DNA from 3 places in the Priestia sp. JSM ZJ58 genome. Region 3 is predicted to be linked to each of the others. Evidence: predicted binding sites of a transcription regulator. Region 3 holds the regulator's gene; each other region holds the start of a gene.
The links. Region 3 encodes LexA, which represses DNA repair genes until DNA is damaged. Its sites were predicted from a motif close to CGAACATATGTTCG; they were not measured.
Positions count from the first base shown of each region.

Region 1: the regulator LexA is predicted to act here: its motif matches at 1,848-1,861, upstream of recA (recombinase RecA).
Region 2: the regulator LexA is predicted to act here: its motif matches at 1,756-1,769, upstream of ACH6EI_RS24685 (Y-family DNA polymerase).

Region 1 is NZ_JBISEM010000001.1:3,004,500-3,008,794, reverse strand. Features, by position in the region: gene ACH6EI_RS15790 (MFS transporter) at 1-441, shown strand, start outside; gene ACH6EI_RS15785 (DUF2269 family protein) at 709-1,143, opposite strand; gene ACH6EI_RS15780 (ASCH domain-containing protein) at 1,162-1,512, opposite strand; gene recA (recombinase RecA) at 2,025-3,062, shown strand; gene ACH6EI_RS15770 (hypothetical protein) at 3,414-3,887, opposite strand; gene ACH6EI_RS15765 (VOC family protein) at 4,092-4,295, opposite strand, start outside.
Region 2 is NZ_JBISEM010000004.1:128,458-132,752, forward strand. Features, by position in the region: gene ACH6EI_RS24675 (hypothetical protein) at 1-46, opposite strand, end outside; gene ACH6EI_RS24680 (YolD-like family protein) at 98-430, opposite strand; gene ACH6EI_RS24685 (Y-family DNA polymerase) at 444-1,709, opposite strand; gene ACH6EI_RS24690 (hypothetical protein) at 1,926-2,468, shown strand; gene ACH6EI_RS24695 (hypothetical protein) at 2,504-3,073, shown strand; gene ACH6EI_RS24700 (ABC transporter ATP-binding protein) at 3,328-3,960, opposite strand; gene ACH6EI_RS24705 (hypothetical protein) at 3,977-4,295, opposite strand, start outside.
Region 3 is NZ_JBISEM010000001.1:803,059-807,353, reverse strand. Features, by position in the region: gene ACH6EI_RS04095 (YneB family resolvase-like protein) at 43-711, opposite strand; gene yneA (cell division suppressor protein YneA) at 765-1,094, opposite strand; gene lexA (transcriptional repressor LexA) at 1,241-1,858, shown strand; gene ACH6EI_RS04080 (magnesium transporter CorA family protein) at 2,068-3,513, shown strand; gene ACH6EI_RS04075 (hypothetical protein) at 3,581-3,781, opposite strand; gene ACH6EI_RS04070 (ArnT family glycosyltransferase) at 4,064-4,295, shown strand, end outside.

The sequences.
Region 1 (4,295 bases), 2.2 Mb from region 3:
GGGTCATTTGTAGCAATTTATGCTGCAAATAAACTAAATAAATTACCACGGGGAAATATAATTATCTATTGTGGTGTAATAATAGGTTTAGGTCAAACTATCCTTACTTTTTCAAACACTGCAGTTATTTTGTTAATAGTCTGTAGAATTGTAATTGTCGGTTCGGTAACATTATTAGCAATTAATTGGTTTACCCTTAGGCAAGAGATTGTACCATCAGCCTTATTGGGAAGAGTAATTAGTTCAACTCGTATGTTAGCTTTTTTGGCTTTACCAATTAGTGGAATGTTAGCAGGTGTTGCAGCTGAATATATTAGCGTCTCTTTAATTTTTATTTCAGCAGGCATCCTAACGATTGTGGCGTCTTTAATCGGCATTAAGACCTCTCTATTTGAGACCCAACAATCTATAGATCAACCTATTAATAGTAGCAACAAGTAGATAATTACTTGGGTTGACTTGAAACATATTGATATTTAGTGTATTCTTCTATAAGAACTTCATACTTGGAGTTTAAACAATAAGTAAGAACCCCTTTAACATACGGTTAATAGGGGTTTTTAATTTTTAATCCAAATGTGCATCTGATATACAAGCAAAAATCTTTTTTCATACCGAAAATACGAGTTATGTTAAGTAAAACGTACAGTATTTGATGAAAATAATCAGTTTAACTATTTACTCTTAGTGATGACAAATGGATGGGTGTCACCAAAAAGTTGGCTTACCGACCATAAACCAAAGCATAGTCATTAATAGAATGATATAAATCCAAATAGATCGCTCTAGTTTAGTTGCCAGTTCTTTTTTATTTTGTCCTTCCTCCTTGTACTTTCGAAGTGTTGGTGAAAAAGCACGGGCCAGAAAGAACAAGGAGCAAAAAAGGAAAATCAGTGTCATTATAATCCACGGCGTAGTCCACGTCCATGGGCCACACATAACGAGGAGTATCCCTGTGATAACAAGAACATGGCCCGTATGTTTTGCGAGCCTAACAACAGATTGAAATGTGATCAAATAGGCATTCATTTCTTGTTCTCTTGAACTATGTAGTTTTTTAACAATTGGCAAGAGAATAAAAAAAGGACCAATCGATAAAATGACACTAGAAACATGAATATATACTAATATACGGTACAACAAATCCATTTCTTTTACCTATCAATCGTTAACTAATCTGAACTCATGCACCCATACCCTCATTTGCGGAAGCCAAGGCATCCCAGGATGATAAGACAAAATAGATTGTTTATATTCCTCTACTGTAGCATAGCCTTCCTGGCGAGCATTTTCATCTGTTAATTCACCTAGTGATTGAGAATAAACTCGTTCCACTACAAATTTTTGATCTTCTAAAACCATTATCTCTCCTACATCAGCATATCTTCCATTTCGGCGAGTTGCTGTTTTGCTGCCTTTGATTACTTTATTTACATCATCCGGCATTGTTACAAGTCGATCGATTGTACATGTTTTTGGTGGCAATTCATTTTGTGCTTCATGGTTACTCATTAAAAAAACTCCTTTCATTTCTTGTCTCTTATTTAATGTATCACATTTTTAATAACGAATTTCATTTGAATTTATTAGGTGGAAATTTTCTCTAATAAATCTATTATAATTTATCCCTTTTCTTATTCGATAGTCCAAGTACATAACATAATGTATATAAGAGAATGAATTATTCTTTGTTCGTATAATAAGGGTTATTTTATAGATTAAAGTTTCAATAACTGTAAGTATTAAAGGTATAAACCTACTTTTTACAAAAAAGATATTTCTTTGGCTGGCTTGTACAAAACTTTCTCCTTTACAACTAGATGCGTTTATTGTATGATTACACAACAGGAACATTTGTTCGATATTAAGGGTTTAGAGATAAATAAAGGAACAACAGAATAAACCAAGACAGTTAAACACAAAATTTTCTCGCACGGAGCAAAAACATTTGAGCCAATCCTTATTATTTATCCATATACATTGTCGTTTACTGTAAACGTACTAACAATCGGAGGTTTTAAATTATGAATGATAAACAAGCAGCACTAGATATGGCTCTAAAACAAATTGAAAAACAATTCGGTACAGGATCAATTATTAAGATGGGGGAAGGCACACATACAAAAGTTGAGGCATCTAGCTCAGGCTCATTAGCTTTAGATATCGCTCTTGGAATTAATGGTTATCCAAAAGGAAGAATCATGGAAGTGTACGGACCCGAAAGCTCAGGTAAAACAACAGTTTCCTTACATGCGATTGCAGAAGTACAAAAAAATGGAGGTCGAGCTGCCTTTATTGATGCTGAACACGCACTTGATCCAGTTTACGCAAGAAAACTAGGTGTAGATATTGATGAGTTACTGTTATCTCAACCAGATACTGGTGAGCAGGCACTTGAAATTGCTGAAGCATTAGTTAGAAGTGGTGCTGTAGATATTATTGTTGTTGACTCAGTAGCAGCATTAGTTCCTCAAAAAGAAATTGAGGGAGAAATGGGAGATTCTCACGTAGGTCTACAAGCTCGTTTGATGTCTCAAGCCCTTCGTAAACTATCTGGAGCAATTAATAAGTCTAAAACCATTGCTATTTTCATCAATCAAATCAGGGAGAAAGTAGGCGTTATGTTTGGAAATCCTGAAACAACGCCAGGCGGAAGAGCGCTAAAATTCTATTCTTCCGTTCGCCTTGAGGTTCGCCGTGCTGAACAACTTAAACTGGGAAATGACATAGTTGGTAACAAAACAAGAATTAAAGTAGTCAAAAATAAGATGGCACCTCCTTTCCGCATTGCTGAAGTAGATATTATGTATGGAGAAGGTATCTCAAGAGAAGGAGAAATCTTAGATATTGGTTCTGAAGTAGATATTGTTCAAAAGTCTGGATCTTGGTTTTCTTATAATGGGGAACGTTTAGGGCAGGGACGAGAAAACGCTAAGGTTTTCTTAAAAGAAAACCCTGAAATCAGAGAAGAAATTAGAAAAAACATTATTGATTTTAAATATGGTAATACTGACAACGATAATGATATTGATAACGATAGCGATAGTGAAAACGAAAGCTAATAAAAGCTTAAAATGCCTTTCCCGGCAGCTTCAAGCCCATCCATTTCACTGATTTCACTTCATTATTTTGGTCATTTTATGCGATTTATAGTAGGCAGCAGGGAGCTGATATTTTCTTAATTCAAAAGGAGCTTGGCCACAGTAATCGTAAAATAACGGAACGTTATCTAGAAAAGGTTTTGCAGAGAAAACAAAAAATTGGGCTACTGTGGAAGGAACAAGATTTCTAATTGAGATACTGTTGTCTAAAGCGCTATACTAGACTTTTTATTGCAATCTTTTTAAACAGAAAAATTCTTATAGCAAACAAACAGAACCCTATTTAATTAAATAGGGTTCTGTTTAATTAGATCAAGGTCTATGGAAGTTGACCGTTTTCTCATCGTCCCCCGTGCGTTCAAACCAACCTCTAAAGGCCCAGTTATCATAACCTCCATCACCTTCATTAATAAACGTTCCTTCTTCAAATATCCAGACCCCAAACGTGATACCATCATAATCTACGGTATCAAAATATTGTACACCTTGTAACTGGTCGGAATTATAACCTTGACTTAAATTCATTACTATCACATTATACTGCTGACCCGATTCAAAGAAAGCTTTTTCCATCGCTCCCTTAACAAAACCACTTCGATTGTCGGCCGTTTTAGCCGCATCTGCAATCGCTTGTCCTATGGCTACTGGATCAATCGCTACGTCTCCTCCAACTTCTGCAGCTTCTGCGGAGCCAGCAGAACCTCCTAAATTCGGTAGAGCTAATGGCGTCGCTAACATAGCTAAACCTACAGCAGAAGCTACAACAGCTTGTTTCGCTCTTCTCATTTGATCTCCTCCTATTTTAGTTGATTCTTAGAACTAATACCCTTTTTATGAATATTAAAACAAAAATTCCATAATTAAGTATATATAGGGGGGCGAAAAAGTAAAATAAAGGTTTGAAAAAACCTGAAAATAATCTCGATCTATTGAAGATTCAGATAGGTTAAACGTACATTTCAGTAAAGACTTTTATAAAACGTCACTTACTTATTTGTTACTGAGTTGCTCTGCCAAACCGATTAAAAGTCCTTCTACTCCACGAATGTAGCAGAGACGATACGAGTCCTCGTACTGAACCACTTCGCCAACGAGCTGAGCGCCATATCTAGTAAGTCTGGACACCATTTCGTCAATGTCTTCAACAGTGAACATGACGCGTAGATAGCCGAGAGCGTTTACAGGAGCATTCCG
Region 2 (4,295 bases), on a different contig from region 3:
TTCTCTTTGACCCGTCACGTAACGTATATATTCTAAAATTGTACATGAATGTACCTCCACCTAATTAAATGATTCCTTTACACAATTTCTTCAGCAACTAAGCCAAGCGAACATCGACGAGCTCGCTTAATCTCATTTTGTTCTTTAACTCAAACACCTCATCAATAAAAATAAATACGTCCCCAAGGGAATCAACAAACTGAATGTATCCTGTCCCTGTTATGCATTGGCCTCTCTTATAATAAGTAAGGTACACTTGTTTATTTGTATGTAAGGCTTCAATTAAGGTGAAATTCATCTGTTCCATTTGCTCTTCTGTTAAAACAGGTTGATTTACCTCTAATTGCTTGTTTATAACTTCCTTTAATCCTATGTATTGCTCGGGCATAGTGGCGAATGGACGCCATTTTTTCATTCCTCTAGATTCCATCTCTTTTTCCTCCTTAAGCTTTATGGCCACCTATAAGGCCGTTTCGATAACGAGCTGTTGAATGAGGAAGGTGACTAGACGCACGTAGTACACTATTCTTGCCATAACGCAGCCGAATGTCATCAATCGTTTTGGCAAGAGCATGGGCTCTTTCGCGCTGATCAATATCCTCAAATAAGCTCATTTGCTCTTCTTCTTGAATGCTAGTGTTTGATAAGGAAATACCGATGGAGCGAATCGGCATGCCATTATCATAGATATGTAAAATGGTTAAACAATAAGGAAAGATATCCTGGCTTAAGTTCGAAGCTCTCCCCATTTTCTTTTGTCTGGAGAAGCCTCCACTTGTTTGCTTGCTGTAGCCAATCGATAAATGGATGGTTTGTGCGACTACCTGATGCATCCGTAAGCGAAAACACACGTCATCCAATAGTTCCAACAGCAATAACTCCACTTGTTTTCGGTTTGTATAATCACGGAATAGAATTTGACTCTTTCCAAAGGAACGAGAACTAGGAATATATACATCAGAAATGCGACTGTAATCAATGCCATTCGCATGTTGGTGCAACTCTTCGCCTAGTATGCCAAATTCCTTTTGTAACATCTCTTTTGAAGAAAGAGCGAGTTCCTTTATGGAGTGAATGCCCAAACGATTTAAGCGCCTTTCCGTAGCAGACGATATCCCCCAGAAATCCTTCATCGGATGAATGGACCACAACTTAAAGGGAATATCCTTATATCGCCAATAGGCAACTCCTGTTGGGCTATTCTTGGCTTCATGATCTAAGCTCACCTTCGCCAGTAAGAGATTCGGACCGATACCTGCAGTAGCTGTCAGCCGTGTCTTGCGATAAATCTCGTTGATGATTTTATGGGCCAGTTCTTCTGGTGTTTGAGCGAATAAATGCAACGAAGCTGTCGCATCAATAAACAACTCATCAATGCTATAGGCATGAAAGTCTTCAGGAGCCACATACTGTAACACCAAACTCGAAATATAGTTCGAAGCCTTAATATATCTCTCCATAGATGGATTCACCACATGGATATCTTTCTTTTTAGGAATGTCGAAAAGACGACTTCCTGTTTTGATCCCTTCCTTTTTTAATAAAGGTGTGGCAGCTAGCACAACCGATCCTGATCTTTTGATATCTCCCACCACCGCAAGCCTTGTTTTCAATGGATTTAACCCCCGTATGACAGAGGAAACCGAGGCAAAAAACGATTTCATGTCTATACAAATAATCACTCTGTTTGGTAGCTGCCCATCATCCATTAAAAGAACTCCTTAAAAAAAGAACATTTGTTCTATCTATTATATACGAACAAATGTTCTTTAATCAATAAAAATTCTACAGTTTTCCCGATTATTGCTATCACTTATGAAGAGTTTATTGGTACATTAAAAGGGTCAATGGCGGTATAACGCAATAGTAAGAGTTCAAAAAGATTAAATACTAAAGGAGGCTAGAAGCTGAAAAAAGAATATTATGTGCAATATTCAGACCAAAGTATAATTGATAGCTTTGACTTTCCACAGGATATTTTTGTATCTATTACTGTAGGGATCAGTGAGATCAGGCATGATCTGATTACTTCCTTAATTCAAAAAATGTTCCGTTTACCAGTTTTCTTTGTTTTAGAGTCAATGATATTGGGATATGAAAAAGAGACTTTAATTGAAAATAATGTTCCTTTTTTTGAGTTTTCATCGGATGGTGCTATTATCAAAGTTGACTCTGTAGAAAAATTGAATCTTGTTAGTGGGTTAACAGAGGTATTAGTTAATAATGGACTGGGTGTATTCATTTTTCACGGGGAAGGTCTTGCAGAACAGGATTTAATTCCTTCGAGACAATGGAATAGGCCCATAGAATTTAAAAATGTCGATATATATAAAGTCAATACATTTATAGAGGTGGAAGAGGTTGGATTTACGATATTCAGTAAGAGTGATCTATTTAACTCGCCTAGAAAAGTCCAAAATTATATACCTCGTTGCTATTCACTTGATATTAATAGTAGCGATATTTAACATTTCTAGATTAAAAGGAGGAGGATTTATAGTAAATGAAATATAAAAGTAATAAGAGTATATTGAAAATGTCAGCTATCATCCTTCTTGCTATGGACATACTTTTTTATCTTTTAGCATTAAAGAGCCTATACGTTTTCTCTTTAAGGGTTTCAATATATCTTTTGATTTTTGTCCTGCACTTTATCTATCTATACATAGTCCTTATAACTGTTAGCAAAACAAAGGAGTCTAAAGTCTTCTGGGGTGTAATTGGGCCATTCTTTATTGTACCTATAGCAATCCTTGGGTGGTTTATATTCTTTTATAATAATAAAGTTGACTATTACTATCTTAGTTCACCTAATTCTACACAAAAACTTATTATTGGCTATTCTAATTGGAGTCTTGGTGAAACTAACCATTACTATGACTTTTATAGACAAACTGGATTCCCTTTGGTAAAAAAACGACTAAATCACGAATCTCTTCATGTCATGACACGAAATACGGATATGAGTGATTTAAATGTTTTAGGAGCTCATGATGCACAATGGTTAAATGAACAAACAGTAACTTTTACATCTCCATATCTAAATAAGGAAATAACCTTAAATTTAAGGTGAGTACCTAGTTCTACTCAAATAATAGAGTTGAGAAAAATCCTGTATCTAAGAAGATACAGGATTTTTCTTTTCTACTTTAGTTACCATAAGTTTAATTCTAAGTAAGGTTCAATACTAACCAGTCATTGTTCATTTTAATTAGAATATGCTTGTTTTATTTCAGGTCTTAATATAAAAGAAGCATCTAAAATCGAACATTTATTTTCTTGGTTTTCTTTATTAAAATAATGAAGCGATTATCAGTAACTTCCCCGTTATACGCTTTCTAAGGTATGACCATTAATTCGATAGACCATATCGCAAATGTTAATGTCCTCTTGATTATGACTCGTTAATAGTATTGTGCGTCCTTCATCTTTAAACTTAAGCAGCAGATCTCTTATTTTTTTTACACTATCAATGTCTAAAGCATTAAATGGTTCATCTAATATTAATACTTGTTGTTCTTCCATAATTGCTTGACAAATAGCTAATTTCTGTTTCATTCCTAAAGAGAAATTTTTCACTTTCTGATCAGAATCTGGATCCAATCCAACTAATTCCATTGTTTTGATAATCTGTGCATCATTAATTTTACCTCTTATTAAGGATAACTCCTTTAAATTTTGAAATCCGGTCTTATTCGCAATATAACCAGGGCGTTCTATAATCACTCCAAAGTTATCTGGAAACCTCTTTTTTTTACCAATTTTTTCACCATTTATAAATATATCTCCTCTATCTGGAAACATAAATCCGCAAATCATTTTAAATAAAACAGATTTACCTGAACCGTTTGGACCTATAATCCCGTAAATTTTTCCTTTTTCAATATCTAAATTGATATTTTCTAGAAGAGTGTTTTTTTTAAAACTTTTAGTGGCGTTATTTATTGATATAATAGACATTTTAATAACTCCTCCGTTAAATTTTTAAATTTTTTGTAAAGATATATTTCATTGCGAAATATACAACTAAGTTAGCAATTAATAAGATTACAGTTATATGAAATGGAGAAAAATCTACTGTATAAACTAGACTATTTAACCCCACAGGAAGTATTCCCAAGGGGTTAAATCCTGGTAACATTAAAATCATGAAAATACTAACTAATATTAACCCTTGTATTGAACCCCTTTGTGCCCATGAGAATATAAAAATTAATAATATATATAGCACAATTTGTAAGAAACCATTAATGAAAAATTGATAAAAAATAATTAATGTATTCAAGTCTAAGATT
Region 3 (4,295 bases):
ATTAAAATTACCGAACCGTTCCGGCAACATGTAGTCATCTTACTAAATCTCTTTCGTTTTATCAAGAGATTGAGCACTCTCTTGATACTCTTGATAGCGACGATGTACCGTTGCTTTTGAAATATTATAACCAAAACCTTTTAGCGTAACTGAAATTTCAGCAAAGGTTAAGCCGTTATGACGAAGGCGGACAATTTCTTCAATCGGCGCTTCTTTTTTTTCTCTTCCTGAGTTAACTCCTTGATTTTTTAAATTTTGCTGCGGACGATAACCGTTTTCTACGGCTCTTTTCATTCCTCTTTTAATTTTAGCGTTATGTAATTTCCGCTGATGCTCTTCCACTAAGCTAATAATATCTAACACCATCGAATCAGATTCTGAAAGCTGAAGCTGACCTTGATGACTAATCGTATAGATCGTAGCATTTTCTTTATGAAAAGCATGAAGAAGCGCAATTCGGGCATTTCCTCTGCCTAATCGCGTTTCGTCTTGAATGAGCAGCACAGATATTTTTTCTTCTTTCATTGTATGAAGAACATCCAATATACCCTCTCTGTCTACGTCATATCCGCTTGCTTTTTCCATTACGACTTTTTTTACGTTTAGATGGTGAAGATCAGCAAGCTTTTTTAATTCTTCTTGCTGGCGCTGTAAAGATGTTTCTTGGGTTTTTTTATCCGTACTTACACGGCAATAAATAATGGCGTCCACTTTTATCACGACCTTTTCGGCTTCTAACAATATTCAGGAACGGCCGTTACACACTACTGTTCAATTGCCACTTGATTATGTAACTCTTTTTTTAAAACAGGAATATATAATTTATCTCCAGGAGATAAAGACTGGGCAGTGTCTGAGTTTAGATCATTGACGTCTTCAACCCATTTGACAAATTCATTGGTGGTCAAATGATGGTGATTATGATACTTGTTGGACAAGTCCCAAAGCGTATCTCCTTTTGTAATAGTAACCGTTGAATATTTGTCTAAATCTACTTTATCCGCTCCTAAAACCAGCGTCAATACATATGTAAGTGCAGCGATAACTGCAAAAAAAATAGCGTAATGTTTCATAGAATGTAAGAATTGGTGCATATTATGATCCCCCTATCAGAATATATGTTCTTATTTTATTGAGAACATTTGTTTCTGTCAATGGAATTCTTCGAACTTATGTTTGTATATTGACACATCACGTGGTATAATTCACCTAAAGAATAGCTAAAATCGAGGTGAAAAATATGAAGCTATCAAAACGTCAACAAGACATACTAGATTTTATTAAGCACGAAGTAAAATTAAAAGGTTATCCGCCTTCTGTTCGTGAGATTGGGGAAGCGGTGGGATTAGCCTCTAGCTCCACTGTACACGGGCATTTAGCTCGTTTAGAAAGTAAAGGGTTAATTCGCAGAGATCCAACAAAACCAAGAGCAATCGAAGTTCTTCAACTAGACGAAGTAAACATCCCTAAAAGCAATGTCATTAATGTTCCTGTTATCGGTAAAGTAACAGCGGGTCTTCCTATAACAGCCGTTGAAAATGTGGAAGAATATTTCCCTCTTCCAGATAAATTCGTTTCTCCAGATGATCATGTATTTATGCTTGAAATTATGGGAGAAAGTATGATTGAAGCAGGTATTCTAGATGGCGATATGGTAATCGTACGTCAGCAGCAAACTGCTAATAACGGAGATATTGTGGTCGCTATGACCGAGGACAACGAAGCAACGGTAAAACGTTTCTTTAAAGAAGAAAATTTCGTTCGTTTACAGCCTGAAAATTCAACGATGGCGCCTATTATTCTTCGCCACGTAACGATTTTAGGAAAAGTCACTGGTGTATATCGCACGATTCACTAATCACACACTGTATGTAAAACCAACTAATCATGATGTTAGTTGGTTTTTTACGTTTGTTTTCTAAAAAAATTGGCATATTATAAATGATACGTCGAATCATTACAGGCAGGTAGAGCGGTTTTTATAAAGCCTGTTTTACCTTTTACTTTCTGTCTGCATTTTTTCGACTCTCAAAAAAAATACAACCGACTATAAGAAGGATGTAGTTTATGACCAATACACCAAGGAAAACAGAACCATTTCAAACTATTATGCCTACCAAAGCAATGAACATGTTTCTTTTTCCTTTTTCCTTTGATCGAAAAAATAAAGAGCAGCTTGTTCATGCACTAGAAGCAAATATGTTTGAGTTTTTTTCCATTCAAAACAAACATGTAGAAAAAGAATACTACGGAGAACAGTATTACGTATCTCATGATAGCTTGGATCAATATTTTCTTCCTTACATTGAATGTATTCTATTTCCTGATTCGTGCGAAAAAGAAGGCTTGCTTCGATTTTCAAAAAAAATAGACCATACCGTTACGCTACAAACTTCCTCCACCACCGTGTCTAGCAACGTGCTGTCTGTGGATGTTTTTTTATGTCCTTTTGAAATTGGCGTCATGACCATTCGCACTGAGATGAGTCATAATCATTACACCTATGATGACATTTTAGAATTCATGAATCATTTTCGTGTATTAGAACCGAAGCTTGCTGAAGAGCATGGATCCACCATTACCTATGAACATCATCGCTATAGCAAAGTACAGGATTATATTTTTTCACAGCTCGCGCCATTTTTGAACGAACACATCAAAAAAGAAGCGACGCGTGAACAGCACGTCGGGAGTCTTCCTTATTTTATCGATGAACGGATGTTTGTATTAAGTTATGTAACGGTAAATCAAGAGCAAGAGATTAACTCCACAACTTTATTTCGTACTGGGCAGCTAAATAGCTATACGCCTGACGGGAAACCGTTTATCTCTGCACACAACCATGAGTATATTAAAACGTATAATACCAAACACGTGTATTCCAGATGGGCTCCTGAAACCTATTACGTTATAACAGACCATGTGTTTTCGTGTATTTCTAAATCGACAGACTCTAAAACGGATCAGCTTTTGATGAATCATCTATTTGGCCAACATTACTATAATTTATTTTTGCATTTTTTCTATAAAATCGTGTTGCTAAAACTATCCTATGAGTATTCTCAGCTCACGTTTCATAAAAATTCAGAGGGCATCGAGCGACTAATTCGCTCTATTACTGTATTTTCAGGTAAATATTTATTTTTAGAAATTAGCTCTCGCACGGAAGGTCAAGAGTTTTCTGAGCTCTTTAAAAAAATCTTCCACATCAATTCTCTTTATCAAGAAGTCAAAGAAACCCTTGGTACTTTGTATCAAAATCAAGAGAAAATCGCGGCCAAGCGTCACAATTACTTATTATTAATTTTAACGATTTATACCGTTCTTTCCGGTATTTACGGAATGAATTTAGTTATTAGCAAGCTAAAGGGAAACATCAATTGGGATAGTATGAAGCAGTTTTCTATCTTTGAATATATCGCTTTAATAGTAGCTTTATCAGGAATTCTGATCAGCATTAGTCTCGGAGTGAGTTCCCTATGGAATTTATTAAAAGATCGATTTAAAACATAAAAGCTGTTCGCATCAGAAAATACATTATAAAAAAGAAGAGATTGAGACATAACTAAACCAAGCAAGTCTAAAGGGAAACAAATGAAATAAATAAGCTAGCAGGGATTGCTTGTGACATCGCAGTTGATTTCCGTGCAAGACTTCGCTTTCCGCGGGCGGCCGGTGAGCCTCCTCGTCGCTTGCGCTCCTGCGGGGTCTCACCCCTTCCGCTTTTCCCGCAGGAGTCTTCGTCTTGCCCTCCAATCAACTGCTGGAAAGAACTAAACAAATGAAACCTACGTGCACCATAAAAAACGAACCACTAATCAAACATGATGATTAATGGTTCGTTTTTCGCTTCGACTAAAATCCTTTTTTCCCAACCTCTTTTATCTATTACTAAATCACTGCCTACTCCACTGAACCTTTTATTACACGTTGTGCCGCTGTTGTAATTTCAGAACAATCTAACATTATACTCTATAAGAAAAATATATACAAAATAATAAAATATGGTATCATAGGGTAGGAATTTTGTACCTTATCTTTGAAATAATTTGCAGGAGGTAATATGCTTAACTCATTTTTATCCAAAAGCCTGATTCTTTTATGTGTCATGATTCTTACATGGTCTCTATGGGGCAGTTATAGTGCGATGACAAATTCATTGGACTTAAAAGGCTTGGCTTTAAGTAATTCATTTATTATTGAAGGAATATGTATCACTTTCCTTGTCATTTTTCTAATAGCTATTGCAAGTAGATACATGAACAAAACTGTTTTTTTTATTTCACTGATTGTTT